4 regions of the Kitasatospora sp. NPDC032757 genome follow, and region 4 is predicted to be linked to each of the others. Evidence: riboswitches for the same ligand, from Rfam matches in the RefSeq annotation. Region 4 holds a riboswitch; each other region holds the start of a gene.
The links. A riboswitch is a leader RNA that binds a small molecule or an ion and turns the genes downstream of it on or off. The one in region 4 is predicted to bind cobalamin.
Positions count from the first base shown of each region.

Region 1: linked by a shared signal. The riboswitch ahead of ACZ5WK_RS15765 (cobalamin biosynthesis protein) and the one ahead of ACZ5WK_RS01765 ((2Fe-2S) ferredoxin domain-containing protein) in region 4 are both predicted to bind cobalamin.
Region 2: linked by a shared signal. The riboswitch ahead of metE (5-methyltetrahydropteroyltriglutamate--homocysteine S-methyltransferase) and the one ahead of ACZ5WK_RS01765 ((2Fe-2S) ferredoxin domain-containing protein) in region 4 are both predicted to bind cobalamin.
Region 3: linked by a shared signal. The riboswitch ahead of ACZ5WK_RS08740 (ribonucleoside-diphosphate reductase subunit alpha) and the one ahead of ACZ5WK_RS01765 ((2Fe-2S) ferredoxin domain-containing protein) in region 4 are both predicted to bind cobalamin.

Region 1 is NZ_JBVINN010000011.1:75,526-82,875, forward strand. It holds gene ACZ5WK_RS15755 (putative cobaltochelatase) at 1-2,013, opposite strand, end outside; gene ACZ5WK_RS15760 (cobyric acid synthase) at 2,006-3,523, opposite strand; gene ACZ5WK_RS15765 (cobalamin biosynthesis protein) at 3,520-4,485, opposite strand; cobalamin riboswitch at 4,562-4,759, opposite strand; gene ACZ5WK_RS15770 (helix-turn-helix domain-containing protein) at 4,964-5,674, shown strand; gene ACZ5WK_RS15775 (alpha/beta hydrolase) at 5,845-6,960, shown strand.
Region 2 is NZ_JBVINN010000020.1:106,539-113,888, reverse strand. It holds gene metE (5-methyltetrahydropteroyltriglutamate--homocysteine S-methyltransferase) at 1-1,073, opposite strand, end outside; cobalamin riboswitch at 1,238-1,458, opposite strand; gene ACZ5WK_RS22345 (CopD family protein) at 1,778-2,947, shown strand; gene ACZ5WK_RS22340 (PKD domain-containing protein) at 3,159-4,880, shown strand; gene ACZ5WK_RS22335 (sensor histidine kinase) at 4,972-6,906, opposite strand; gene ACZ5WK_RS22330 (response regulator transcription factor) at 6,896-7,350, opposite strand, start outside.
Region 3 is NZ_JBVINN010000004.1:233,073-240,422, reverse strand. It holds gene ACZ5WK_RS08755 (glycosyltransferase family 2 protein) at 1-121, shown strand, start outside; gene ACZ5WK_RS08750 (glycoside hydrolase family 26 protein) at 118-1,218, shown strand; gene ACZ5WK_RS08745 (ArnT family glycosyltransferase) at 1,215-3,167, shown strand; cobalamin riboswitch at 3,248-3,371, shown strand; gene ACZ5WK_RS08740 (ribonucleoside-diphosphate reductase subunit alpha) at 3,561-5,981, shown strand; gene ACZ5WK_RS08735 (ribonucleotide-diphosphate reductase subunit beta) at 6,002-6,997, shown strand; gene ACZ5WK_RS08730 (DUF397 domain-containing protein) at 7,065-7,274, opposite strand.
Region 4 is NZ_JBVINN010000001.1:410,342-417,691, forward strand. It holds gene ACZ5WK_RS01760 (hypothetical protein) at 1-1,129, opposite strand, end outside; gene ACZ5WK_RS01765 ((2Fe-2S) ferredoxin domain-containing protein) at 1,770-2,201, opposite strand; cobalamin riboswitch at 2,234-2,404, opposite strand; gene ACZ5WK_RS01770 (histidine phosphatase family protein) at 2,458-3,021, opposite strand; gene ACZ5WK_RS01775 (CbtB domain-containing protein) at 3,340-3,555, shown strand; gene ACZ5WK_RS01780 (CbtA family protein) at 3,573-4,343, shown strand; gene ACZ5WK_RS01785 (carbohydrate-binding protein) at 4,486-4,896, opposite strand; partial or broken gene ACZ5WK_RS01790 (Tat pathway signal sequence domain protein) at 4,876-5,673, opposite strand; gene ACZ5WK_RS01795 (pirin family protein) at 6,152-7,111, opposite strand; gene rpe (ribulose-phosphate 3-epimerase) at 7,328-7,350, opposite strand, start outside.

The DNA of each region.
Region 1 (7,350 bases), on a different contig from region 4:
GGAGGCGCCGAGTTGCGCCGCCAGGGTACGGGCCAGGCCGAGCCGCACCGGCCCGGACTCACAGTCCAGCACCACGCTCGCCACGCCCTGCGCGGCCAGCAGTCCGGCCGCCCGCCGCGACTGCGCGACGGCGTCCCGGGCGCCGGTGGCCCGGCCGTCGGTCACCACGACCAGCAGCGGACGGCGGTGCGGGTCGCGCATCCGCTCGACCCGCAGCACCTCGTGGGCGCGCAGCAGTCCGGCCGCCAGCGGGGTCCGGCCGCCGGTGGGCAGAGACTCCAGCCGGGCCGCGCCGACCTCGACGGACGAGGTGGGCGGCAGCGCCAGCTCGGCGGACGCGCCGCGGAAGGTGATCATGCCGATCTTGTCGCGGCGCTGGTAGGCGTCCATCAGCAGCGAGAGAACGGCGCCCTTGACGGCGGTCATCCGCTGCCGGGCCGCCATCGAGCCGGAGGCGTCCACCACGAAGAGCACCAGGTTGGACTCCCGGCCCTGGCGGACCTGCTCGCGGAAGTCGTCCTTCTGCAGCAGCAGCGCCCGGGACGCCCGCCCGCGCGCCACCTGGTGCGGCGCGGCGGCCTGCAGGGTGGCGCTCAGGTGCAGCCGGGCCAGCCGGCCCTGCGGGCGGCGGGCGCGGATGGTGTGGCCGCCGTCGGTCTCCGCGGGGGAGCGGCGGCCCTGGGCGCCCTTCCCGGTGCCGTCCACCTTGAACAGCTTCGTGCGGTACGGGTCGCCGGCCGCCACCGGGGCGGACTCCCGCGCGGGGGCGGGGTGCTGGGCCGGTACCGGCTGCTGCTCGGGGGCGTCCTGGGGTGCGTCGGGGGCGGGGGCGTCGGCGCCCGCGGGGGCCTCGGGCCCGGCCGGCTCGGGTGCGCCGCCGCCGCCGTTGTCGGGGCCGCCGCCGTCCGGGCCGGGGCCGTCGTCCTCGGGGCCCTCCGGCTGCGGGTCGTCCGGTCGCGGGTCCTCGGGCTGGGGGTCCTCGGGCTGCGGGTCCTCGGGCTGGGCGTGCTCCTCCAGCGTCCGGTCCAGCTGCTCCTCGTCCAGCCCCGGCGCGTCGAAGGGGTTGCGCCGGCGGCGGTGCGGCAGTGCCAGCTGGGCGGCCTTGCGGACGTCCTCCTCCAGCACCTCCGTGCGCCCGGCCCAGGCGGCCAGCGCGACGGCGGTGCGCGCCATCACGATGTCCGCGCGCAGCCCGTCCACCTCGAACGCGGCACAAACGGCGGTGATCTGACGGAGCGCCACATCGGTCAGCTCGACCTTCGGCAGCAACTCCCGTGCCACGGTGATGTGCTCGGCGAGTGCCCGCTCGTCCTCGGCGAACCGCGCGGCGAACCCGGCCGGGTCGGCGTCGTACGCCAGCCGGCGGCGGACCACCTCGGCGCGCTCGGCCGGCTCCCGGGTGGCGGCGATCTCGACGGTCAGGCCGAACCGGTCGAGCAGCTGCGGCCGCAGCTCACCCTCCTCCGGGTTCATCGTCCCGACCAGCAGGAACCGCGCCGCGTGCCGCACCGAGACGCCCTCGCGCTCGACGTACGAGCGGCCCATCGCGGCTGCGTCCAGCAGCAGGTCCACCACGTGGTCCTGGAGCAGGTTGACCTCGTCGATGTAGAGCACGCCGCGGTGCGCCTGGGCCAGCAGCCCCGGCTCGTACGCCTTGACGCCCTCGGCGAGCGCCCGCTCCAGGTCGAGCGAGCCGACGATCCGGTCCTCGGAGACGCCGACCGGCAACTCGACCAGCCGGGCCGGGCGTTCGGACGCCGGCAGGCCGCTGTGCGCGCCGTCCGGGCAGTGCGGGTCCGGTGCGGCCGGGTCGCAGGCGAAGCGGCAGCCGTCGACGGTGGCGATGGACGGCAGCAGGCCGGCCAGCGCGCGCACCATGGTCGACTTGGCGGTGCCCTTCTCGCCGCGCACCAGCACGCCGCCGACGGCCGGGGAGACCGCGTTGAGCAGCAGCCCGAGCCGCAGGTCGGCCATGCCGACGATCGCGGTGAAGGGGTAGCGGACGTCACTCATGATTCTCCAAGGGGGCCCCGGGCGGCAGGAACGGCAGCGAACCCGCGGCCGGCACCCCGCCCTCGATCAGCTTCCACAGCGCGTCGGTGTCCGCGTGCTCCTCGATCAGGTCGCCCAGCCGGTCGAGCCGGGCCTCTCTCGCCTCGGCGAACGAGACGTCCGGCGCGGGCACGAACGCCCGGCCCGACAACCCGGCCACCTCGCGCAGCAGTTCGCGCCGGAACCCGTCGTTCTCCAGCGCACCGTGCCACGTCGTGCCCCAGACCGCCCCCACCCGGCAGCCGTCCAGGAACGGTGTGCCGCCCTCGACGGACACCACCCCGTGGTGGATCTCGTACCCCTCGACCCGCTGCCCGTACGCCTCGCCGACCGGCCGGCCGAGCACCTTCTCGGCGCCGAAGCGGACGTGCGTGGGCAGCAGCCCGAGGCCGTCGACGGCGCCGGCCTTGGACTCGACCTCGTCCACGATGGTGCGCGCCAGCATCTGGTAGCCGCCGCAGACCCCGAGGACCGGCAGCCCGGCCGCCGCCCGCGCCCTGAGCGCCGGCTCCAGGCCGCGCTCGCGCAGCCAGGCCAGGTCGGCGACGGTGGCGCGGGTGCCGGGCAGCACGACCAGATCGGCGTCGGCCAGCTCCTCGGGCCGGGTGGCCCAGCGGACCAGGACGCCCGGCTCCTGGGCCAGCGCGTCCAGGTCGGTGAAGTTGGAGAGCCGGGGGAAGCGCACCACGGCCACCCGCAGCACGTCCGCGCCGAGCGGCCCGCGGCCGGCGGTCCGGTCGACCACGGTCGACAGGTCGAGCGAGTCCTCGGCGTCCAGCCAGAGGTCCGGCAGCATCGGCAGGGTGCCCAGCACCGGGCGGCCGGTCAGCTCGCGCAGCATCTCCAGGCCGGGCGCGAGCAGCCGCGCGTCGCCCCGGAACTTGTTGACGAACCAGCCGGCCACGTGCCGCTGGTCCTCGGCCGAGAGCAGCGCCAGCGTCCCGTACATCGCGGCGAACACGCCGCCGCGGTCGATGTCGCCGACCACCACGACCGGCAGCCCGGCGGCGGTGGCCAGGCCCATGTTGGCGATGTCGCGGTCCCGCAGGTTGATCTCGGCGGGCGAGCCGGCGCCCTCGCAGACCACCACGTCGTAGCGGCGGCGCAGGTCGGCCAGGCACTCCAGGGCGCGCTCCAGCAGGACGGGCTTGCGTTCGCGGTAGTCCAGCGCGCCGACCTCGGCGACCGGGCGGCCGAGCAGCACCACCTGGCTGCGGCCGTCCGCGCCCGGCTTGAGGAGCACCGGGTTCATCGCCGCCTCGGGCTCCACCATGGCCGCCTGGGCCTGCATCGCCTGGGCGCGGCCGATCTCGGCACCGTCGGCGGTGACGAAGGAGTTCAGCGACATGTTCTGCGCCTTGAACGGCGCCACCGCGACACCCTGCCGGGCCAGCCAGCGGCAGATGCCCGCGGTGACCACGCTCTTGCCCGCGTCCGAGGTCGTTCCGGCGACCAGAAGCGCGTTGCTCATGCGTTCCCCCTCCTTCTCGTGAAAGCCCGGATCACCAGGTGCCCGGCCACGGTCGTACCCAGTGCCAGCGCGCCCACCCGGCGGGAGAGCCGGCAGGCGCGCTCGATGTCGTCCACCGTCACCGGCCGCAGCTCCTCGCCCAGCACCGGCCGGTGCTCGATGCGCTCGCCGTAGCGCAGGGTGCCCCCGAGCCGGACGCCGACCGCTCCGGCGAAGGCCGACTCGGCCTGGCCCGCGTTGGGGCTCGGGTGCGCGGAGCCGTCCCGCCGCCAGACCCGCCAGGCGGTCCGGGGCTCGGGCGCGGCGGCCACCGTGAGCAGGGCGGTCAGCCGGGCGCCCGGCCAGCCCGCCACGTCGTCCAGCCGCGCCGAGGCCCAGCCGAACCGGGCGTGCCGCGGCGAACGGTGGCCGACCATCGCGTCCAGGGTGTTGACGGCCCGGAACGCCAGCAGCCCGGGCGTGCCCGCGACCGTGCCCCAGACCAGCGCGTTCACCACGGCGTCGGCGGTGTTCTCGGCGACCGACTCGACCACCGCGCGGGCGATCTGCTGTCCGTCCAGCGCACTCGGGTCGCGCCCGCACAGGTGCGGCAGCCGCGCGCGGGCCGCCGTCAGATCGCCCGCGGCCAGCGAGCGGCCGATGGTCCGGGCCTCACGGGTCAGCGAGGTGCCGCCGAGCACCGTCCAGGTCGCGGCGGCGGCCAGCGCGGCCCGGCCCAGCGGCCGGCGGCCGAGGACGCGCTCGGCGGCCACCGCGCCGGCGGCGACGGTGCCCACGCAGAGCGCGGTGTAGGCGGCGCCGGCGGCCCGGTGGTCGCGCCAGAGCCGCTTCTCCAGCCGGCCGGCCGCGCTGCCGAAGACGGCCACCGGGTGGCCGCGGCGCGGGTCGGCGAACCGGGCGTCGGCGAGATACCCCGCGACGGCGCCCAGCGCGAAGGCGGCGGCGCGGGTCAGCGGGCGCACGGCGGACAGCAGAGGGCTCGGAGGGGCGGGGCAGCCTGCATGGCGTGCGTGTCCTCACTCAGGGTCCGCGCCCTGGATTGACGTACCGGGGGCGAGAGTCTCCTGGCTTCCGGGTCGAACGCACTCCCGGGCCTTCCAGCGGCTTCTGACGGCCCGCCGTGGCATCGTCCGGACGTGCTCCCCGGTGACAGTGGCGGGACCGCGCCGGACTCTCACCGGCTTCCTCTGCATGCCTCCGTATTGGCTGAAGGATCCCATCACGGGGCCGAACCGCGAGTCAACCAAGGTCACGGAGGGTTTGGTCACACGGTCTCCGCGTTTCCCGCCCCGTTCCCGTCCCCGTCGCTACCTCCGATCGCCACCCCGCGCAGGGGCATGACAGCCTGTGCGTTCGTCCAGCGGCCTGTAGGCCCCTGCAGTCGCGCTTCGTGTGTTCGGCGGCTGGGGCGGTCCGACCGCCGACCCCTACCGTCGGGCCATGCGACGAAGACAGCCCCCCGCCGTGCCCCCGGTGCCCTTCTCGCCCGCGGCCGCCCGCGCGCATCGCGCCGGCCTCGGCCTGACCCCCGAGCGGGTGGCCGAGGGCATGGCCGCGCACGGGGTGCGGCTGCTGCCCGCCCATGTGCTCGGCTGGGAGAGCGGCGAGCTGCGCCCGACCGAGGAGGAGTTCATCGCGCTGGCCCGCGCCCTCTGGTGCCCGCCCGCCCAGCTGATGGGCGTCCGCCCGGCCGGGCTGAGGGACTTCCGGGTCGCCCGCGAGCTCAACCAGGAGAACGCGGCCCGCAGGATCGGCATGGCCCTGCACCACTACCGGCGGGCCGAGGCCACCGGCGTCTGGGGCGGTGACCAGGAGCAGACGTACGCACTCGCCCAGGTGCTCGGCCTGACCCTGCGCGAACTGGTCGCCGTGACGGGCCGTCGGGACGAGCTCGACCAGCGGCTGCGGCAGTGCGTGGACGGCCGCTGGCAGGCGCACGTCCGGGCGATCGGCCGGATCGTGCCGGTGCACGAGGGCGACCTCGCCGCCGTGCTGACGGCGCTGCAGAACGAGAACCAGGTCTCCTCCCACTGGGGCGCCGGCAGCTGGGGCTCCCCGGCTCCTGCGGCGCGGAGCGCGCAGCCGGAGCAGCCGCTCGACGAGCGGTTCTGGGAGCTGCTCGGGCGGCTGGAGACCGAGATCCCGGCCTGAGGGGCTCTCCCGCCCGCGCATGCGCACGCGGTCCCGCCCGCGCATGCGCACGCCGTCCCGGCACGGGCCCGGCATGACCCGGACGGCCGTGCCCGGTGGCCGGGCGCCGCCCCCGCGAGTGGACTGGTGGGTACAGTGCCCAGTCCACGACCAACAGAGCGGGGAGCGATATGCGTTGGGGAACCGCAGCCGCCGTGGCGGCCGCCGCCGTCGGTGCCGGGGCCGCCGTGCTGGTCATCGGCCGAAGGGCCTCCGAGCGGATGGTCCGCCCGTCGGCGGCCCGGGGGCGGGCCGCCGGTCCCGTCCTGGTCCAGGCCCTCGCCCCCGGGCGCGTCACCTTCACCCGCAGCCCGGAGAGCATCCGCCCCGGCCGCTGGGCCGTCGAGTGGGGCGACAACGGGCACGCCGTGGTCGACGAGATCCTGCACGGCGACGAGCGGGGCGTCACCCGGCGGCTGGCCCGTGCGGACCGCGGCACCCTGACGCCCGGCACCGCGGTCCGCTTCACCCCCCGCGTCCACCTCGGCGACCCGACCAGCGCCCTCGGCCTGCCGTTCACCGAGACCACCGCGGCGGGCGAGCTGGGTGCCTTCCCGGCCTGGTACGTCGACGGCAAGCGCGGCACCTGGGTCGTGCTGATCCACGGCGCCGGCGCCGACCGGCAGCAGACCCTCCCGGTGCTTCCGCTGCTGGACCGGCTCGGCCTGCCCGCCCTGGCCGTCACCTACCGCGGGGACGCGGGCGCGCCCGCCTCCCCGGACGGCCTCGGCCACTTCGGCGAGACCGAGTGGCGGGACGTCGAGGCGGCCGTGCGGCTCGCCCTGGACAGCGGCGCCGGGCGGATCATCCTCTACGGCTGGTCGGTCGGCGCCACCATCGCCCTGCAGACCGCCGCCCGGTCCGCCTGGGCCTCCTCGATCAGCGGCCTGATCCTGGACTCGCCCGTCCTCGACCTGCCCGCCACCGCCCGCCGGGGCGCCGCCCGGGCCGGCTTCCGCGGCGCCGCCGCCGAGCTGGGCGCCCTCGCGGCGGAGGGCCGCACCGGCGTCGACCTGGCCGACTTCGCGCGGATCGCGGACGGTACCGACCTGCGGGTGCCCACCCTCGTCCTGCACGGCCCGGACGATCCGCTGGCGCCCTGGCAGGCCGCCGCCCGGCTCGCCGGCCGCCGCTCCGACGTGGTCGGACTCCAGCCCGTCCCCGGCGGCGACCACGCGGCCCTCTGGAACGCCGATCCGGCCCGCTACGAGGAGCACCTCCGCCGCTGGCTCACGCCGCTCCTCTGATCCCCGGTGGCGCCCCCGGCGGCCGAGCCGGGCCGCCGGGGCGCCGTGCCGCCTTCACCGGCCGTCTCCGTGGCCTCCCCGCCCCCTCCTCTTCCTCCTCCCACCCGTCACCGCGCTTGCATGACGTGCCCACGCCACACAGATCCGGCCAGGCGGTTTGGCCTCTGTTGCCCGATCTTGTGGACCCCCCGCGCCCGCCTCCCGGTGCCCGTGGCGAACCGGATGTGACAGAAGGCCGGTACAAGGGGAAGACTGCACGACGTGACGTCTCGGAACCCGCGCGACCGTGATGCCCCGCTCCCGCCGACGATCGGTTCCGGTGCGACGGTTACCCGTCTCCCCGGAACGGCCCACCACCCCGCCGGCGCCCGGCCGGGCGGCCCCGGCGTA
Region 2 (7,350 bases), on a different contig from region 4:
AGCCAGCGGGCGATCTGCGGGTCCAGGTCGTGTTCGGCGGCGGCGTCCAGCGGGACGTGCAGCAGGGAGCAGGACGGCGCGACGTCGACGGTGCCGGCCAGGCCGAGCAGGGTCGCCAGGGTGGTCAGCGACTTCTGCAGGTCATTGATCCAGACGTTGCGCCCGTCGACCACACCGGCGACCAGGCGCTTGCCGGGCAGTCCGCCGACGGCGGCGAGGTCGTCGAGGTTGGCCGCGGCCGGACCGGTGAAGTCCAGTGCGAGGCCGTCGACCGGCGCCTTGGCGATCACGGGCAGGGCCTCGCCGAGGCGGTCGAAGTAGCTCGCGACGAGCAGCTTGGGCCGGTCGGTGAGGGCGCCGAGGTCGCGGTAGGCGCGGGCGGCGGCGTTCAGCTCGGCCGGGGTCCGGTCCTGGACGAGCGCGGGTTCGTCCAGCTGCACCCACGCGGCGCCGGCGGCGCGCAGGTCGGCGAGGAGCGCGGCGTAGACGGGCAGCAGCCGGTCGAGCAGGGTGAGCGGCCGGAAGTCCTCCGCCACCCCGGGCGCCGGCTTGGCGAGCAGCAGGTAGGTGACCGGGCCGACCAGCACCGGGCGGGCGTCGTGGCCGAGCGCGACGGCCTCGCGCAGCTCGGCCACCTGCTTGGCCGGGTTCGCGGTGAAGACGGTGTCGGGGCCGAGTTCGGGCACCAGGTAGTGGTAGTTGGTGTCGAACCACTTGGTCATCTCCAGCGGCGCGACGTCCTGGGTGCCGCGCGCCATGGCGAAGTAGCCGTCCAGCGCGTCGGCGTCGACCGCCGCGCGGTGGCGGGCGGGGATCGCTCCGACGGCGACGGTGGCGTCCAGCACGTGGTCGTAGAGCGAGAAGTCGCCGGTGGGGACTTCCCGGATGCCGGCCTCGGCGAGCTGCTGCCAGTTCTCCCGGCGCAGGTCGGCGGCGGTGGTCAGGAGGGCGTCGGCCGTGACCGCACCCTTCCAGTACCCCTCGATCGCCTTCTTGAGCTCCCGGTTCCGGCCCTGCCGGGGGTAGCCGTGGACGGTGGCCCGGGTTGCCGCGGCTGCGGACTTCGCTGTCAAGGGACTCTCCTTCGCGAGCCTGTCTCCTGTGGTCCCCGGTGACGGGACGAAGGCGCGAAGGGGTGACGAACCGGGCGGGGCCACGAGCGCACGAACGGCGCCGAACCCGCCTGGTATGTACGCCGACCCGCCCACGAGGTCACCGGGATGGCCGCGCGCGATCGGTCGCGTGCGGGCAACGGGCAGGTCTTCGGACTCGCGGGCACGGCCGCCCGTGAAGGGCGGACACCTACTGGCCGTCGCTTCCCAGACCCGGCCGGGCCCAGTGCGTATGACGGCGTTCGTTCCCACTCACCGCTGCGGGGCAGTCCCGGATTCCCACCGGGTTCCCTCTTGCGACGCGCCTGCCTGGCGGGCAGGGCGAACCAGCTGCCCGGCCAGCCTATAGGGAATCCGGCGGGCGGCGGACACGGATTCACTCGACTCATCCACATTCCGGGACGCCGCCGGCCGGCGCCGGCCGGATCACGGGCCTGCTGCCGTCGGCACCGAGGGCGGCCGGACCCGCTCGGCGCCGGGCCCGGGACCGCCGTCCGCGAGCGGGAACCCCGGCCGCCCCACCGGCGGCCGTCTCACCAGGCGGAACGGCGCGAGGTGCGCCGGGGCAGGGGCCGACCGGCCGGCAGCTCACAAGATGATGACGATTGAACAAGCGGTGCCACCCAGGTGAATAAGGGCGCCCTTATTTAGGCTAGCCTCACCTCATGCATCACGTCCTGTCGGCCGCGACCACGGCCGGATACACCATGCCCCAGCTCTGGCGGATCCTCACCAAGGCCGGCTACTTCATCGGCCTCAGCGGAGCCATCGGCGCCACCGTCACGTACGCGACCACCGTGCGCCCCGCGCTGCGCGCCCCGGAAACCGGCGGCCAGGACGCCGAGGTCCTGCGAAGAAGATCGGCGACCTACCTCGCCTGGGCAGGGGTGGTGCTGCTGGCCGCCGGCTACTTCCAGCTCGCCGCCCGTCTCGCCCGCGCCGGCAAGGGCATGCCGTTCGGCGACGCGCTCGCCCCGGACCGGATCTGGGACTACCTCCACGCCCCGGCCGCCAAGGGCGCCTGGATCGCCCAGGGCACCGTCTACCTCGTCCAGAACGCCGTCCTGGCCGTGACGGCCGCCACCCTCATCGCCCTGTTCGTCCCGGCCGTCCGCCGCCACACGGACACCATCGCCCTCACCGCGCTGCCGCTCTCCCTGGCCGTCACCCTGATCGCCGCCGTGCCCGCCACCAAGCCCGCCGACCTGGACAGGTGGCTCGACCTCGCCTTCGACCAGACCCACATCGTCTCCGGCGTCGTCTGGCTCGGCGGCCTCGCCCTCCTGGTCGCGCTCGCCGGCACCCGGGGCCGCCTCGGCGACGGCGCCGGCCTTCTCTGGGCCGACATGTGGCGCCGGTTCAGCCTCGTGGCCATGGTCTGCGTCGGCGCCGTGACCATCTCGGGCCTCTGGCTCAGCTGGAAGCACGTCGGTGCGATCTCCCAGCTGTGGACCACCGGTTACGGCATCGCCCTGCTCGTCAAGATCCTCCTGGTCGCCGGCCTCGTCGCCGCGGGCGCCTTCAACCAGTTCTGGCTGATGCCCCGCATCACCCGGGCCCGCCTCGCCGACGACTCCTCCTCCCTCCTCCACCTGACCCTGCGGCACTTCCCGAAGGTCGTCTGGGGCGAGGTCGCCCTCGGCGTCGCCGTCCTCGTGGTCATGCCGTTCATCGCCGGCTCGGCCCGTACCGAGTCCGGCAGTGCCAAGGCCGTCTCCTCCGGCAGCGTCTTCGCCGCCGGCGCCGTCCTCGTCCTCGCGCTGGCCGTCTCGCTCTACGCCACGGCCAAGGCCTCCGACGCCCTGTCCCGCCGCCCGGCCGTGGCCTCCGCCTGACCCCGCTGCGCACCGCGCGGGCGGCGTTGCCGGCCCGGGCGATCCGCCGGCCGTGTCCACCGGGACCCGGCCGGCGGATCGCCGGTCGCGCCCCCCAGGGACACGCCGCTCGCAGGGACACCGCAGGGAGCGGAAATGCCCCATCGGACTGAACTACCAGGCATATAGTCTGATCACTAATTTTGTGAACACGTTCAGCATTGGGGGGCCGGTGCACCGTCACCGCATCATGATCTCCGCCGCCGTCGTCGCGGCAGCCGTCGGCTTCGTACCCGCCACGGCGCAGGCCGCGGGTCCGTCCGTCAACCCCGGCGGGGCAGCGACCGCCACCACCCCGGTCCCTTGGGCCGGCTCCGCCCAGGACGCCGAGACGCAGGAGGCGGCCGGGCGGAAGGCGGCCGAGAGCGCCGCCGCGAAGGACGCCACGGCGCGGGGCGCCAGGGCCAATACCGCCGATGCCCCGAGCGCGCCGGACGGACCGGGCTTGTCGGCACGCGCACAGAGCTCGCACTTCGACGTCGGCGTGGGCACCTACAACACCTACGCGCACAGCCTCATCCTGGCGACCACCGTCAACACCGACCTGGAGCCGGCCGGTCGAAGCGTCCAGTACGACGTCGACTGGGGTGACGGCACCACCGACCAGGACCTCGGCCCCGCCAGCGACTTCGCGCACTTCAAGCACAGGTACGCCAAGGCCGGCGCCCACAAGATCACGGTCACGGCGACCGACCTGCTCACCAAGACGACCTCCGTCACCACCAAGGACATCACGGTGGACGGCTCCGAGTTCACCCCGCACGCGCCCACCCGGCTGCTGGACACCCGCGACGGCACCGGCACCTCGGCCGGCGGCCCCGTCGCCCCGCTCACCACGACCCGGGTGAAGATCGCCGGCAACGCCGGCATCCCGGCCGGGGTGACCGCCGTGGCCCTGAACATCACCGCCACCAACACCTCCGCGGCCGGGCACGTCATCGCGTACGCCTCCGGCAAGGCGCAGCCGGCCACCTCGAACGTCAACTTCGCGGCGGGACAGACGGTGCCGAACCTGGCGATCGTGCCGGTCGGCGAGGACGGGTACGTCGAGCTGGCCAACCGCAGCGCGGGCCCGGTGGACCTGATCGCCGACGTGACGGGCTACTTCACCCGCTCCGCCGCCGACGGCTACACCTCCGTCAAGCCGTCCCGGCTGGTCGACACCCGGGAGGGGCTGGGCTCGGCCAAGGGCCAGGCCGCCGCCCAGACCACCTTCGGCGTCCAGATCGCCGGCCAGGGCGGGCTGCCGGCCCAGGGCGTCACGGCCGTGGCCCTCAACGTCACGGTGACCGACCCGCAGGGCGCCGGGAACCTGACGGTCTTCCCGAGCGGTCAGCAGGCGCCGTCCACGTCGAGCGTGAACTTCACCGCCGGACAGACGGTCGCCAACGCGGTGATCGTGCCGGTCGGACCGGACGGCAGGATCAACGTCCGCAACAACGCCGGGGACCCGGCCGACGTGATCGTGGACGTCACCGGCTACTACAGCGCCGACGGCAAGGCCGCCTACCTGCCGGTCGAGCCCCAGCGTCTCAGCGACTCGCGGACGCCGTACCCCTGGCCGCTCGCCGGCCAGGACTACCGCAACATGCTCATCGGGGCGTCCGGCATGGCGCTCGAAGCAGTCGTCCTGAACACGACCGTCACCAACCCGCAGGGCAGCGGACACCTCTCGGTCGCCCCGGACCCGAACACGATCAACGACTACATGCACGGTACGGCGGTCCGGCCGACCCCGCCGGACTCCTCCGTCCTGAACTGGACGAAGGACGCCACCGTCGCGAACCTCGTCCAGGCGAGCACCGGCACCACCTCGATGGTCGACGTGTGGAACCGGGGCTGGCAGCCGACCGACCTGATCGTCGACCTGTTCGGCATGTACGACAAGAACTGACGCCCCACCCGCACCGTACGGCGCCGCGTTCCGGCCGCCCGCCCCTCCGGAGTCGGGCGGCCGGTGCGGTCCGGCTCCCGGCCGGCGCCGCTCAGTGGCCCGGGCCGCCCGGGTCGCCCGGGTCGCCCGGGTCGGGAGGGGCGAGGGGGAGACGCACGGAGAACACCGACCCCGCGCCCGGAGTGCTGACCACGCCGGCGGTGCCGCCGTGGAGCTCGGCGAGCTTGCGGACGATGGCGAGGCCGAGGCCGCTGCCGCCGGTCTGCCGGTTGCGGGACTTCTCGGCTCGCCAGAAGCGCTCGAAGACCAGGGGCAGATCCGCCGCGGCGATGCCGCTGCCGGTGTCGGCGACCTCGATGAGCAGGGCGTCCGCCTCGGTGCGGGTCCGCAGGGTGACGGCGCCGCCCGCCGGGGTGTGCCGGACGGCGTTGGCGACCAGGTTGCCGACGGCCTGGCGCAGGCGCACCGGGTCGGCGAAGACCTCGGGGGCGGCGCCCGCCCCGGCCGCCTCGACGGTCAGGGCCACGCCGGCCGCCTGTGCCCGGGCGCCGTGCGCGGTGGCGACCTGGGCCAGCAGGTCGTCGGCGTCCACGGGTTCGCGGTGCAGGGCCAGTTCGCCGGCGTCGGCGGCGGCGAGGTCCCGCAGGTCGTCGATGAGGTGCTGGAGCAGCAGGGCCTCTTCGAGCAGTGACCCCGTCAGGGCCCGGTCGGCGGTGGCGACGCCGTCCTCGACGGCCTCCAGCCAGCCGCGGATGTTGCTGAGCGGGGCGCGCAACTCGTGCGCGATGTCACCCACCATCGCCTTGCGCAGCTCCTCCAGTTGGCCGCGCCGCTCGGCCATCGCGTTGAAGGCGGCGGCGAGTCCGGCGATCTCGTTCCGGCCCGTCACGTCCACCCGCGCCGTGAGGTCCCCGTCGGCCATCCGCCGGGCGGCGTGGGTGAGCGCGTGCAGTGGCCGGGAGAGGCGCCGGCCGACCGCCGCGGTGATCGCCACGGTGACGACCAGCACCAGGGCGGCGACCTCGGTGACGCGGCCGCGGTGGGTGGCGGGCAGGGCGGGGGCCGCGTCCCCCGCGCCGGGTGCCCCGACGAACAGCAGCATGGGCGGCGCCACGTACTGGACGAGTTGCTGGCGGCGGGAGTTGGTGAGGCAGGCGGCGACCACCTGGTCCTGCTGCGGGTCGCGGGACGGGGTCCAGTCCAGCCCCCGGGAGAGGGTGACGGGTCGGACCTGCCGGCGTTCCAGGCAGGCGTTGACCAGCGCGGTGAGGTCGGCGAGTGCGGCGGTCTCGGTGCGGGTCGGGGCGTCCAGCACCACGGGGGACGAGCAGCGCACGCCGAGGGCGCGGTCGTCGGCGACCCGCAGGTGCGGTCGTCCGGCGAGGTCGTCGGTGACGGTGGCCTCGATGCCGAGCACCGACCGCAGACAGTCGGCCTGCTTCAGCAGGGCGTCCTCGAGTGTCGTGCGCTCGGCGGGGGTCAGCCGGAACGGGCCCACGGCGCGGGCGTCGATGCGGTCGCTGGGGGCTCCGGGCAGCATGGCGAGGTCGACGGAGAGCGGGTCGACGATGCTGGTGGGCGTCCGGGACAGGGCCGTCCGGTCGGCGGTGGCGGCGGCGGTGGCTGCGCCGGCTGTGGCTTCAGCGGCTGCCTTGGCAGAAGTGGCGGGAGTGGTCGGAGTGGTCGGAGTGGCTTGTGCCGGCGACGGGCCCGGGGCGGCTCCGGAGTCGATGACCGGCTCGAACTGCGGCGTGGCCAGCACGATCCGCTGTCCGGTGGCGGCCGCGAGCCGCCGTACGGTCTCCTCCGCGCCGCTCCAGTCCGGGTGGGTCGCTGCGTAGCCGAGCAGCTCGTGGTAGATCCGGGTGTGGTCCGCGATGGCCTGGGTCTGCTCCTGCTTGATCGCGCCCGTGGTGGTGCGGGCGGCCAGCCAGGCCGTCGCGGCGATGGAGCAGAGGGAGACCAGGGCGGAGAGGGCGAGCAGCCGGACCAGGAGGCTGCGGCGGAGCGGGGCATCACGACGCACCGCGTGGCCCCTCCGCGAGCTTGTAGCCGATGCCGTACACCGTCAGGAGGCTGGCGGGGCGGCTGGGTTGCGGTTCGATCTTGCGACGCAGGTTCATCACATGGGTGTCGACGGTGCGGGTGGTGATGTAGCGGTCGATGCCGTGCAGGTGCTCCAGCAGCTGGGCGCGGGTGAAGACACGGCCCGGCTGGGCGGCCAGCACCTCCAGCAGCCGGAACTCGGCCGGCGTGCAGCTGACGGGCCGTCCGTCCGCGGTGACCTCGTGGCGCAGCGGATCGACCGTGAGCGGCCCGACGGTCAACGCGGCCGGGGGCGCGGGGGGTTGTTCCTGCGGCAGGGGCGGGGAGCCGCGGCGCAGCAGGGCGCGGACCCGGGCGACGAGTTCGCGGGGGCTGTAGGGCTTGGTGAGGTAGTCGTCGGCGCCGAGGTCGAGCCCGAGCAGGA
Region 3 (7,350 bases), on a different contig from region 4:
CATCTGGCGCATGCTCACGATGGGCCCGCTGAACTTCGCGCTGGTCCTCGCGTCCGGCCTCTTCTACGCCGTGATCGTGGGCCGAGTCCTCGTCCAGCCGCGTCCCACGGAAGCTGTGTGATCCCCGTGCCCGCCGTGTCCGCCGTGCCCGCCCACCGCCGCCGGGCGGGTCTGCGCCGTCCGCTCGCCGTGCTCGCGCTCGTGACCACCGGTCTGCTGCTCGCCACCGCCTGCGGCCCGGCGGACCCGGGCTTCGCGGTGCCCGAGGCCGCCGTCGCGCAGCCGGCCGGCACCGCCACCGGGGCCGGCACCGCCGGCACCGCGGCCCCGGCCCGCAAGCCCGCGGCCCCGGCCGCCGACCTCCCCTACGACGTCACGCCGCTGCTCAAGCCGGGGCACAAGTACCTGGGGGCGGCGCTGCCCGACGTCCCCACGAAGATGGACGCGCTGACCGGCTACACCACCGCGATCGGCAAGCAGCCGAACGTCCTGGAGTACTACGCCGGCTGGGGCGACGGCTTCGACACCGCCGGGGTCCGCCGGATCTACGACGCCGGGGCACTGCCCTACATGGCGTGGGAGCCGCACTCCCCCTCGATGGCGGCGATCGCGGCCGGCGAGACCGACGACTACGTGAAGGGCGTGGCCAAGGCCGCCGCCAAGCTCAACCTGCCCATCGCCATCAGCATCGCGCACGAGATGAACGGCGACTGGTACCCGTGGGGCCGGCAGGCCAGCAGCCCCGCCGACTTCGTCGCGGCCTGGCGCCGCGTCCACGACATCTTCGACCGGGCCGGCGCGACCAACGTGATCTGGGTCTGGAGCCCCAACATCACCGACCCCGCGCCCAACACCCGGCTCGCGCCGTACTACCCCGGCGACACCTACGTGGACTGGGCCGGCATGACCGGCTACTTCACCCTCACCGGCCCGAAGACCTTCGACTCGCTCTACGGGCCGACGATGGCCGAGATCCGCACCTTCAGCCAGAAGCCGTTCTTCATCAGCGAGACGGCCTCCCAGCAGGGCAAGCGCCAGCGCGCGGACATCGACCAGCTCTTCACCGGGCTCGAGACGCACGACGACGTCGTCGGCTTCGTCTGGTTCAACATCGTCAAGCGGGCGGACTGGCGCATCGAGGCCAGCCCGCCGTCGCTCGCGGACTACAAGCAGCGCGCGTCCGACCCTCGCTACGGCTTCGACATCCGGAACCCATGATGCCTTCAGAGACCGACTCCTGGTTCACCCCGCAGACCCCGGCCCGGACCCCGGACGGCGAAGGGTCCCGCCCCCACCCCCGGGAGAACGGGCACGGCTGGACCGGGCACGGCGGGAACGCCCGGGCCGGGGAGACCGGGAAGGCCGACGGGCCCGAGCGGACCGGACACCCCCGGGGCGCCGACGGCGACGGCGAGGCCCCGCGGCACGGCGGGTACGGCCCGGACGGTGTCCTTCCCCCGAACGACGAGGACGCCCCCGACGAGGCGTACGCGCCGGACGAGGCATACGCGCCGGACGACGAGTACGCCCCCGACGACGTGCACGACCCGGACGACGGCTACGACGCCCCCGAGGCCGACGGTCGCGACCGCGCCCGCCCCTCCGACGACAAGGAGGAGGACAGCCAGGCCGTCCAGCTCGCGCCGTACCGGATCCCGGCCGTCCCCGCGACCGGCTGGGACCCCGCACCCAGCCCCCGGCGCCGCTGGATCGGCCGCGGCCTGCTCTTCGGCGTGCTGGCCGTCCAGGCGGCGCTCTCCCTGCGCCTGCTGGGCGCCGCCCACCCCGACGAGGCCGTCGCCATGATCGTCGGCCGCCAGCAGCTGGACAACCTGCTCCACGGCACGGCGGTGACGACCGACCTGATCGGCCAGATCCCCGGCTCCCCCTGGCTCTACCCCCCGCTGGCCGGCGCCGCCGCCAACGCGAGCGGGGTGTTCGGGGCCCGGGTGGTCAGCCTGGTCCTCGCGCTGGCCACCACCGCGCTGCTCTACTCGCTGACCCGCCGGCTCTTCAACGAGCGCGTGGCCATCTGCAGTGCCGCCGCGTACGCCGTCCTGCAGTCCACCGTGGTCGTCGGCTTCTACGCCGCCCCGGACGCCCTCGCGGTGGCCCTGGTGGCGGCCGCCACCTGGATCGTCGTGCGGACCGCCCGCGCCCCGGTGGCCACCGTGCTGCTGGCCGTACCGGTGGCGGCGCTGGCGGCCGCCGTGGAGTACGCCGCGGTGGTCGCGCTGCCCGTGCTGGCCGCCCTCGCACTGATCACCGCCTGGCCCTACCGCGGCCGCGGCCCCGCCGCCGGGCGCGCACTCCTCCTGGCGGCGGGCGCCCTCGCGGCGCTCCTGGCCTTCGGCCTGCTGGACGACGTCTGGGCCTGGTCGCCCGGGCACGGCCACCAGGCCCGCGGGGCCGGCTCGGTCCTCTCCTCCGCGCTCCAGTGGAGCGGCCTGTTCACCCTGCTCGCCTGCGCGGGCGGGATCGCCTACTCGCTCCGCGAGCGGCTGAACGAGTCGCCCGAGGACAGCGCCATCACGGCCTCCCGGCTGCGCCGCACGGCGCTGAGCCTGACCCTGTGCGCGTCGGCGCTGCTGATCCCGGCCGGGTACGCGTACCTGGGCACCTCCGGCGTGATGTTCCGCCACCTCGGCTTCGGCATGCTGTTCGCCGCGCCGCTGGCCGGCGTGGGCATCACCAGGCTGGTCGGCGCGCACTTCCGCAACCCGCAGCTCGGCATCCTGGTCTGGGTGGTGCTGCTCGCCCTCGGGCTGGAGCAGTCGGCGCTGCGGTACCAGGACGGGCCCGACTCCGGCCGGCTGCTCGGCGTGCTGCGCGTGCACGCCACCCCGCAGGGCCGCTACCTCACCGAGGTCGACGGGCTGCCGGAGTACTACCTGGGCAGCGTCAGCAAGCCCGAGCAGTGGGTCTCGGCCCGCAAGGGGACGGACTACCGGGACCCGGCCGGCGTGATGCACCACGGGGACGACGGCACGGTCACCGCCGTCCGCAACGGCTGGTTCACCGTGGTCGTCCTCGACAGCACCGCGCCCACCGCCACGGACCGGGCCATCACCGAGGCTGTCAGGGCCGCCGGACGCTACCGACTGATCGCACAGTTCAGCTCCCCGACCGGTGATTCCGGCACGTACAGAGTGTTCCTCCTGCACTGAGAGCCCGGGGCGCCGGGCCACGCCCCGCGACACACCGGCTACTACATATGGTGCCGCGATACTCGACCGCCACTAGATGTATGCTCATCCCTGCTGTCGACGCAGGGGAACCCGGTGCGAATCCGGGACTGCCCCGCAGCGGTGTGCGGGCGGCTCCGACCAGAGCCCGCGAGTCCGAGTACCTGCCGACAGCGTGCCGCCCGGCCTCCCCGCAGAGGCCTCCAGCACACGAAGTACTTCCGGGCCTCGCGGGCGGGCCGGGGATGACACCGTCGCGCGACGCCGTCCGGCCGTCGCGCCGTGCTCCCCTGCTCCAACGGCCCGGTGCCCCCGATCAACAGCCGCCGATCGCCGCCAGGAGAGAGCGCCTTGACCACCGCTGCCTCAGTCACCCTGCCCGCCCAGGGGTCCAGCTCAGCCCCCGTCGACCCGACGGTCTCCGACCCCGGCGGTGCGCTGCTCCGGCTGCTGACCGACCGCAGCGTCGACCTTCCCCAGGTGGACCCCGGCCATGTCGCCGCCGCCGCGCTGCGCGGCCGCCACGCCGGCTCGGACTTCGCCGAGCTGCGCGGGCTGGCCGTGGACGCCGCAGCGTCGATGATCGCCGAGGACCCCCAGTACTCGAAGCTGGCGGCCCGCCTGCTCGCGCTGGAGATCGTCGACGAGGCGGTCTCGCAGGGCTCGGTCTCCTTCTCCGCCTCGATCGCCGTCGGCCACGCCGAGGGCCTGATCGGCGACGTCACCGCCGGCTTCGTCGCCAAGCACGCCGCCGCGCTCGACGCGCTGATCGACGCCCGGGGCGACGACCGCTTCGAGTACTTCGGCCTGCGCACCGTGCAGTCCCGCTACCTGCTGCGCCACCCGATCACCCGCAAGGTCGTCGAGACCCCGCAGCACTTCCTGCTCCGCGTCGCCTGCGGCCTGGCGGTCGGCGACAACGAGCAGTCGGTGCGCGAGGTCGCGGAGCTGTACGGCCTGATGAGCCGGCTGGAGTACCTGACCTCCTCGCCGACCCTCTTCAACTCCGGCACCCGGCACCCGCAGATGTCGAGCTGCTACCTGCTCGACTCGCCGCTGGACAACCTGGACTCGATCTACTCCCGGTACGCCCAGATCGCCCGTCTCTCCAAGCACGCCGGCGGCATCGGCCTCTCCTACTCGCGGATCCGTTCGCGCGGCAGCCTGATCCGGGGCACCAACGGCAAGTCCAACGGCATCGTCCCGTTCCTGCGCACCCTCGACTCCTCGGTCGCCGCCGTCAACCAGGGCGGCCGCCGCAAGGGCGCGGCCTGCGTCTACCTGGAGACCTGGCACGCGGACATCGAGGAGTTCCTGGAGCTTCGCGACAACACCGGCGAGGAGGCGCGGCGCACCCACAACCTCAACCTGGCGCACTGGATCCCGGACGAGTTCATGCGCCGGGTCAACGCCAACGAGGACTGGTCGCTGTTCTCCCCGGCCGACGTGCCCGAGCTGGTCGACCTCTGGGGCGCCGACTTCGACGAGGCGTACCGCAAGGCCGAGCTGGCCGGCAAGGCCGTCCGCACCATCCCCGCGCAGACCCTCTACGCCCGGATGATGCGCACCCTGGCGCAGACCGGCAACGGCTGGATGACCTTCAAGGACGCCTCCAACCGCGCCGCCAACCAGACCGCGCTGCCCGGCCGCACCGTGCACTCCTCCAACCTCTGCACCGAGATCCTGGAGGTCACGGACGACTCCGAGACCGCCGTCTGCAACCTCGGTTCGGTCAACCTCGGCGCCCACGTCGCCCCCGGCGCCACCGCCGCCGACCTGCTGAACGCGATGGACTGGGACCGGCTGGACGCGACCGTCCGCACCGCCGTCACCTTCCTCGACCGCGTGGTGGACATCAACTTCTACCCGACCCCCGAGGCCGGTGCCTCCAACTCCCGCTGGCGCCCGGTCGGCCTCGGCGTGATGGGCCTGCAGGACGTCTTCTTCCAGCTCCGCCTGGACTTCGACTCGGCCGAGGCCAAGCAGCTCTCCACGCTGATCGCCGAGCGCATCATGCTCACCGCGTACGAGCGCTCCGCCGACCTGGCCGAGCAGCTGGGCCGCCACGAGGCGTACGGCGAGACCCGTGCCGCCCGGGGCGAGCTGCACATCGACCACTTCCCGTCGGCCGCGCCGCAGTGGGCCGGCCGCTGGGAGGCGCTGCGCACCCGCATCGCCACCACCGGCCTGCGCAACTCCCTGCTGCTCGCCATCGCGCCGACCGCCACGATCGCCTCGATCGCCGGCGTCTACGAGTGCATCGAGCCGCAGGTCTCCAACCTGTTCAAGCGCGAGACCCTCTCCGGCGAGTTCCTCCAGGTCAACCCGTACCTGGTGCGCGAGCTCAAGGAGCTCGGCGTCTGGGACCAGCAGACCCGGGACGCGCTGCGCGACGCCAACGGCTCGGTCCAGGAGCTCAACTGGCTGCCCGCCGAGGTCCGTTCGCTCTACCGCACGGCCTGGGAGCTCCCCCAGCGTGCGCTGATCGACCTGGCCGCGGCCCGCATGCCGTACCTCGACCAGAGCCAGTCGCTGAACCTCTTCATGGCCGCGCCCACCATCGGCAAGCTCAGCTCGATGTACGCGTACGCGTGGAAGGTCGGTCTGAAGACCACCTACTACCTGCGCTCGCGCCCGGCGACCCGGATCGCCCAGGCCGCGTCGGGCACCGCCCGCGCCGCGGCCCCGGTGCCGGCCGGCCCGGTCACCGTGGGCGCCCCGACCCTCACCCCGGAGGAGGAGGCCGCGCTGGCCTGCTCCCTGGAGAACCCCGAGTCCTGCGAGGCCTGCCAGTGAGCACCCCCGACCGCGAGAAGATGCTGCTCGACCCCGGCTTCGAGCTGACCCTGCGTCCGATGCGCTACCCGTCGTTCTACGACCGCTACCGCGACGCGATCAAGAACACCTGGACCGTCGAGGAGGTGGACCTGCACTCCGACGTCGCCGACCTCGCCAAGCTGAGCGAGGGCGAGCGGCACATGATCGGCCGGCTGGTCGCCTTCTTCGCCACCGGTGACTCGATCGTCGCGAACAACGTGGTGCTGAGCCTCTACAAGCACATCAACTCCCCGGAGGCGCGGCTGTACCTGTCGCGCCAGCTGTTCGAGGAGGCCGTGCACGTCCAGTTCTACCTGACGCTGCTGGACACCTACCTTCCGGACCCGGAGGACCGCAACGCGGCCTTCGCCGCGGTGGAGAACATCCCCTCCATCCACCAGAAGGCCCAGTTCTGCTTCAAGTACATGAACGCGGTCGACCACATCGACTCGCTGCAGACCAAGGAGGACCGTCGCGCGTTCCTCCTGAACCTGATCTGCTTCGCGGCCTGCGTCGAGGGCCTGTTCTTCTACGGCGCCTTCGCGTACGTGTACTGGTTCCGCTCGCGCGGCCTGCTGCACGGCCTGGCCACCGGCACCAACTGGGTGTTCCGCGACGAGTCCATGCACATGGACTTCGCGTTCTCCGTGGTGGACACCGTCCGCGAGGAGGAGCCCGACCTCTTCGACGACGAGATGGCCAAGCAGGTGACGGAGATGCTGGAGGAGGCCGTCGAGGCCGAGCTCCAGTTCGCCCAGGACCTGTGCGGTGAAGGCCTGCCCGGCATGAACACCGCCTCGATGCGCGAGTACCTCCAGGCCGTGGCCGACCAGCGCCTCGCCCGCCTGGGTCTGCCGATCCGCTACGGCTCGACGAACCCGTTCGGCTTCATGGAGCTCCAGAACGTCCAGGAGCTGACCAACTTCTTCGAGCGCCGCGTGTCGGCGTACCAGGTCGCCGTCGAGGGCTCGGTCGCCTTCGACGACGACTTCTAGGAAGAACGAAGACAGACAGACAGGTGCCCCGCACGGCCACAGCCCGTGCGGGGCACCTCTGTCGTTTTCAGTCGGTCGTAAACTCCCCGCCCTTGACCCCCGCGAGGAACGACGACCACGCCTCGGCCGGGAAGAGCAGAGCCGGCCCGTCCGGGTCCTTCGAGTCACGGACTGCCATTCCGCCCAGCACCAACTGCCCGGTCTCCACGCACTCGTTCGCCTGGGCGCTGTAGCTGCTCTTGCACCAACCCCGAGCGGCGATCTCCGGCACGGTCATGCGCTCACACCTCTTGTCTGATCTCGTCTCATGTCTCCGCCGCAATGGCCGCGATCATATCCAGCGACTCGTCGCC
Region 4 (7,350 bases):
TGAGGGCGAGCGAGTCGAGCCGGCCGGCCAGGTCGGCCTGGCCGGTCAGGCGCAGCCACATGTCGTGCAGCATGCGGTAGGCCGTCGGCACGACGACCCCGGCGAACATCGTGAGGGTGAACACGTAGCCCACCAGCATCAGCCAGGCGTACCAGCGCGCGACCCTGCGGTCGACCGGGTGGTGGGCGGAGAGGTCCAGCGGCGGCCGGCCGGTGGCCCGCCGAACGGCGTTGCGCAGCACGTCGGTTGCGGCGGCGTGGAGGTTCACGCAGCCCAGGACCGTGCTGAGCAGGACGTAGAGGTCGGTCCGCAGGTAGAAGAACCCCTGCCAGGCCAGGCGTAGTGCCGTGGCGTAGGCCATCGCGAGACAGAGCGACGCGACCACCCCGCCGGCGTCGCGGGTCACGTCGGCGACCAGGGTGAGTACGGCGATCGCCAGGGCATCGGCCAGCATGCCGGCCATGATGGGCAGATAGCGCTGCCGGCGCGGCACGCTGACCAGCCCGTCGAGGGAGGTCTCCAGCACCAGGTAGACCAGGCGGCGGCCGATGGAGAGCCGCGAGCGCAGGCCGAGCCGGCGGCCCGCCAGGGCGTGGAAGGACTCGTGCAGGGCGAGCAGCGGCACCTGGCCGACGAACAGCATCAGCACGACGAGGGTGTAGGACGAGCTGAAGAACAGGTTGTCGACGCGTGGGACCAGCTCGGGCACCCGGATCATCTCGGCCACGGCGAGGGCCGTCACGAGTGCGTAGCCCACGAGGGCCGGCCGGCTGAACACCAGGCGGCCCAGCCGCTGCCAGCGCACCGGCGCGGCCGGTCCCGCCGGCTCGTCGTCGCCGGCGGAGCGGACGAGGTCGAGATCCACGAGGACCTCGATCAGGTCGGCGATGTCGACGCTCTCGCCGTGCACGGCCTGGTAGCGCTCGGCGGCCTCACGGGGCGTCAGGCCGTCGGCCAGCATCCGGACCAACTCGGCGCCGTCGGCCGGGAAGACGGCGTAGGTGTCGGTCTCCGGGCTGCCGATGGTGACCTCGTCGGCCTCCGGCAGGTACACGAGCTGACGGAGCGGCACCGGCCGGTCCAGGTCGATGCCCGGGGCGGTGGAACTGCTGTCCGTGGAGGAGTGCACGGATCCTCCTGCGGGAGGTAGGCGGAGGGGGCGGGGTGGAGCGGTGCCGGCCGGCGGCTACGGCCGACCGGCACCGCATTCCCCCTTTGCCCGGGGGGTTCGGTCAGTTCTGCACGGCGCAGGACCAGGGCAGGTACAGCGCACGGGCCGCGCTGGTGAGGCGAACCGGGCCGGCCTTGCGGACGACGATCTTCTTCATGGCACACACCTCCTTCGGTGATCGGTCAATCAACAGCGCCATCAGCTGAGATGAATGGCCCACTTGGAGCTATCCATGTCAGCTCGGCGATGGACCAAGAGTGATGACGGCGTGGTGATCGTGTCAATAGATTCGGGACTGCCGACCTGACCCATCGTCACCGTCTCCTGGAGAACGCCCAGGTAGAGGGCGATGCGGAGACCCCGACAGCAGGGGAGCAACTAATAAACTGAAATAATGAGCCAGCTACTGGCTCTCCACCCAGGCTGATCTCGAAGACACAGAAACACCCGGACGACCACCCTCCGACGGGGCTGCGCCACCGCGATCCCCGCCCCACCCGCCCTCGCCCCGGCTTCGGCGCCGACCTCGGCGTCGACCTCAGCGTCGACCTCGGCGTCGACCTCGACGGTCAGGCCTTCGACGGGCCGGCCTCAGCGGTCACGCCTTCGACGGGCCGGCTCGTCGTGTCGTGTCCCTGACACGCTTCGGGCCGGGCGCGGGAATGCGCAGGGAGTCCAGCAGCGGGGGCAGCGGGCCCTCCGGCGACACCTGCCCGGCGGTGCGGCCGATCTCCCCTATCCACGCGCAGAGTTCGGCCGTTCCGGTGGCGTCGGTCACGTTGCCGAACCAGACGGGCCGGGCAGGCCGACCGTCCTGGAGCCGCCCACGGGGGCGGACCACCACGACGTTGGCCTGCTCACAGGGGCCCAGACAGTCCGTGACGACCAGGCGCGCGGCCGGGAGGGCGGCCACCGCCTCGGCGAGCGAGGCCAGTTGACCCTCGTGATCGGTGCCGGGCCGCTTCCTGGCAGTGCCGCAGCAGCAGCCCCGGCAGACCACGACATCGACGGCAGCCGTGACCGGTGACATCGCCCAACCTCCTCGTGGGGTTCCGCGCCCCTACCGTCGGAGAAACCACGGGTCAGTGTCCTGACTCCCGGATCGACGCTCGCCCCGACCTTCCGGCCGCAGGGCCGTGGTCGTCACCTGAAAGGGGTCGCTCCCCGGTCACAGTGGCGGGACCGTCCCGGAATCGCACCGGGTTCCTGCGCACCGTGGTCTCGGATGCATACATCTCGTTCGCGACCCTGCCCCATCGCGTACGAACACGTCAACCCGGGCTCGCTCATGCCGGGCGCCCGAAGCGCACGTTCCACCGGCCGGCACGTCCGCTCAGGTCCGTGACGGAGAGCGGCTCCACGTCGAGCCGCCAGAACGCCGGGGCCGGAGCGCCGAGCGCGTGGTGGACCGCGGCCCGGACGACGTCCGGTTCCGTGACCACGACGACCCGTCCCGCCTCCGGGGCAAGGCCGTCGAGCCAGGTGGCGACCCTGGCGAGGAGATCGAGCAGGCTCTCCCCGCCCTCCGGGGCGAAGTCCGGATCGGCCAGCCACCGGGCCACCTCCCCGGGCTCCGCGGCGGCCACCTCGTCAAGGCTCCGACCGCGCCAGCGGCCCATATCGCGCCCTCCGGGAGCGGACGGGGCCGAGGCCGGGAGGCCGAGGGCCTCGGCGGTCCCCCGGCACCGGGCCGACGGGGAGACAAGGACCTGGCCGGTGACCCGGATGCCGCCCGCGGCCTCCCGCGCCTGCCGCAGCCCCGCCGGGTCGAGCGGGCCGTCGTCGTCGAAGCGTGCCTGCCGCATCGCCTCGCTCATCGCCGCTGAGATCAATGTCACGCGCACTGTCACGCCGCTCCTCCTCTGCTTCCCCAACTGTCCTGCGGCATCGACCGATCGGTCCGTGCACCCGGCGCTGGGGCGCGCGTCCCGGGACAGACCGGAGGATTCGCGCCGCCCGCACGCTCTTGGCGCAGCCGCCGCCAGCCGATACCTTCTGCTCGATATGACGACGGTATGACGGAAGTCCGGTGAGAATCCGGCACGGTCGCGCCACTGTAAGCCAGGCGTGCGCCGCCCCCACGGGGCGGTTCGCGCCAGGGAGTCAGACCCGATGCCGTCGTCGATGCACCATCTAGCGGGACGCGAGTTCCCGAGGAGGTCCCTGCCATGGCACAGACCGCTGCCCCCGCAGCCATCCCCGCCGGCCCCCTGACCCTGCCCGTCAAGGCGATCCTGCCCTGGGCCGTGTTCTTCGGCATCATCATGCTGGCCCTGATCTACTTCGTCGGCGCCGAACAGGGCGCCACCTCCCTCATCTCCGGCGAGGACGTGCACGAATGGGTGCACGACGGCCGCCACCTGCTCGGCTTCCCCTGCCACTGAGAACGGGGAGCCCCGAAGTGAACTCCAGCACCGTCAGATCCCTGCTCGTCCGCGGCATGCTCGCCGGCCTCGCCGCCGGCCTGCTCGCCCTCGTCGTCGCCTACCTCCTCGGTGAACCCCGGATCGACGCCGCCATCGCCTACGAGGACGCCCACTCCGCCGACCACGGCATGGAGGTGGAGATCGTCAGCCGCTCCCTGCAGTCCACCGCGGGCCTGGCCACCGGCGTCCTCGTCTACGGCGTCTCGCTCGGCGGTTTCGCCGCCCTCGCGTACTGCTTCGCGCTCGGCCGCATCGGCCGCTTCACCCCGCGGGCGACGGCCGCCCTGCTCTCCGGGGCGGCGCTGCTCGCCGTGTACGTCGTCCCGTTCCTCAAGTACCCCGCCAACCCGCCGTCGATCGGCGACCCGGAGACGATCGGCAAGCGCACCACGCTGTACTTCCTCATGATGGCGCTCAGCGTGCTGCTGGCCGTCGCCACCGTGACGGTCGGCAAGCGGCTCGCGCCGCGCCTGGGCAACTGGTACGCGACCGTCGCCGCCGTGGCCGGCTTCGCCGTGGCCATCGGCCTCGCCTACGCATTCCTCCCCGCGATCAACGAGGTGCCCGAGGACTTCTCGGCCACCCTGCTCTGGCAGTTCCGCCTCGCGGCCCTCGCCATCCAGCTCACCCTCTGGACGTCCTTCGGCCTCCTCTTCGGCCACCTCGCCGAACGCGTGCTGGAGCCGAGGACCGCCCCGGCCGCCGTACCCGCCGTGGCCCCGGAGGTCGCCGCCTCCGCAGGCTGAGAACACACCGGGCGGCCCGATGGGAATCCCCGTCGGGCCGCCCGGCCGTCGTTCACCACGTACCGCTTCCGGAGGGAGCAGGGAGACCCTGCTCCGGGCGTGCCCGCAGGTGCCGAGCGTGCCGCGTCCGGACCTCCCGGCGTCAGTGGACGGCGATCCGGTCGAGGTTGGGGCCGCCGTCCGCGGTGGTCGAGGTGACCCGGACGGTGTTGGCTCCGGCCTTCAGCGCGACCGGGAGCGAGCTGGTCACCCAGGTGTCCCAGCCCGCGGTGGGCGGGAACGGGCGCCCGGCAGCGATCCGGGTGCCGTTGACGGTGATGTCCATCGGCCGGTCGGCGGCGGTGCCGTTGGCGTACGTCAGATCGAGGGTGGCCCCGGACGCGGCGGCCGCCTGAACCGTCCACTCGGCGTAACTCCCGGCGGCGTTGCCCAGGTTGACGAATCCGGTGCCGCTGTACCCGGCGTGGTCCGCGTCGACGGTGCCCCGGGAGATCCGCGCCTCCTCGGCCTGGTAGACGCCGGAGCCGCCGGAGACCAGCTGGTAGCCGCGCATCGCGCGGGTGAGCAGGTAGCAGTCCTGGAGGGAGCCCGAGGTGTCGCCGAGCGAGCGGTAGATGCCCCACTTGGGCCGCACCCGGTCCGCGAGGAAGGTGTCGACGCCATTCCTGGTGACGTCGACCACGGTGGCGCCCGCACTGCGCAGGATCCACCGGACCGACCCCGAACTGCCGTCCCCCACCTTGATCTGGAAGTCGACGTCCACCCAGCGGTCGTGCAGCGGGTCCAGGCTCGTACGGCCCACCAGGACGCCGGTGACGGGGAGTTGGAGTTCGATGGTCTGCGCGCCGCCCACCCGGCGCAGGGACTGCACGACGATCGGCGAGGTGCCGTTGCCGGGCTGCTTCATCTGCATGATGTGGGTGAAGGTCGTGGTCGCCTTCAACGACGAGGGGATGTACATCGAGTAGGTGGTCCGCCAGGTCTGGCCGGGCAGCCACTGCAGGTAGGCGCCGCCCGCCGGGCTGCGCATGCCGGTGACCTCGTGGCGCTGCCGGTCGGTGGAGCTGTCCCGGTCCACCGTGTGCATGTTCCAGCGGTAGGTGTCGTTCTCAACCCGGATGTGCGGATGACCGGCCGGGTGGGAGCCGGCACGGTCGTCCTCGATCGTCTCGAAGGCGGCGAGGCCGTCGGTGGCGGCCGACGGCGCCCATCGCTGCTGCCAGCTCGACACGGCCAGGGTGGCCGCCGAGGCGGTGGTGCGCGGCAGTCCGGCGGTGACGGCGGCCGTGAGGGCGGCACCGAGGACTGTTCTGCGCGAGGGCCTGTTCATGGCGCTACCGTGCCTTCCCCGGGGAGGAGCGAACTGGGTGACGTTCAGAATCCCGGGATGAGGGAGCACGGTCAAGAGATTTGGTTAGGAAACTTTCCCAATCATTCCGGGGTCATCCCCGGCCGCTCGGGGCGGTGCGGCCGACCGGGTCTGACGGGCTCCCCGTTCTTCTACCAGGCGGCGCAGTGCGGACCACCCCCGGGCGGCACGGAGGTGCCCCGCGATCCTGCCGGCCCTGCCGACCCGATTCGCAGCACCCGACCGCGCGCGGACCCGGCGATCACCCCGGGACTCGTTCCTGTCCTGCTCCCGCAGGCGGTCCGCCCAGGTGCTACTTGACGAGCGCGTGGAACTCCTCGAAGTCGAGGACGCGGTCGCGGTTGCCGTCCGCCGCCATCGCAAGAGTTCCTGCGGGCCCGGCGCGCACTGGTCCGCCCCGAGGACGAGGCCGGCCCGGTGAGACCAGCATGACCGCGGGTCAGCGCACCCTTCCGCGCGGCTTCAGCGGGATGTCGGGGAGCGAGGGTGCACGCAGCCGGGCACCGTCGTAGCCGTGCACGTCACCGAACCGCGAGCTCTTCTCCCAGTCGTTTCGTGCCTGGACGATCTCCTCGCCGGAGCGGCCGATGAAGTTCCACCACATGACGAGCTTCTCCGCGAACGGCTCGCCGCCGAGGAGCAGGACGGCGGCGTCGGTGCGGGCGAGGAGGGGGAGTTCGCGGCGGTCGGTGCCGAGGTAGAGCATGGAGCCGGGTTCGACGCGGACGCCGTCGACGTCGACGCTGCCGGACATGGAGAGCACGGCGTACTCGAAGCCGGGTTCGAGGGGGAGCTTGAGGTCGGCGCCCTCGGTGAGGGCGAGGTCGGCGCCGACGAGGGGGGTGTAGGCGGTGCCGGGGGAGGCGGCCGTGTCGAGGGTGCCGAGGATGACGGTGCCGCGCAGGCCGGGGGCGGTGACGACCGGCAGCTCGGTGTGGTGCTCGAAGGCGGGGGCGGTGTGGCGGTGGGCGTCCGGGAGGGCGACCCAGAGCTGCGCGCCCTCCAGGAAGCGGGCGTGCTCGCGCGGGGACTCCTCGGAGTGGGAGATCGCCCGGCCGGAGGTCATCAGGCCCAGCTCGTAGGGGCGGACGGTCTGCAGGCTGCCGAGGCTGTCGCGGTGCAGGACCTCGCCCTGGTGGAGCCAGCTCACGGTCTGCAGTCCCATGTGCGGGTGCGGCGGCACCTGCATGCCGGGCTCGTCGGCGATGTCGTCCGGGCCGTAGTGGTCGACGAAGCACCATGCGCCGACCATCCGGCGGCCGAGGTTGGGCAGCAGCCGGCGCACGACGGTGCTCTCGCCGAGCGGGACCTGGCGCCCGGTCAGCAGTTCGCGGACGGGGCCGGTGCCGGCCTCGCCGCCGCAGCGGGTGGGGGCGGGCTTGAGATCGAGGTTGCTCATGTCGCGGATCCACCACCGTACGGATCGGGGCCGGCCGGAGCCGGAGGGTCGTCGGCAACGATCATCCATCAACCGGGGGCGTTCCTCCACCCACGACGACCGGGTCCGGCGGCGGTGTGCGTCCGGGCCGGCGCAGGTCCGGACCGGCGTGCCCCGGGGCCCTCGGCGTGGCCCCGGGGTCCGGCATCGGGCCGCGGCCCTGGCCGCCGCCGCGGGTCAGTGCCCGCAGGCCCACCAGG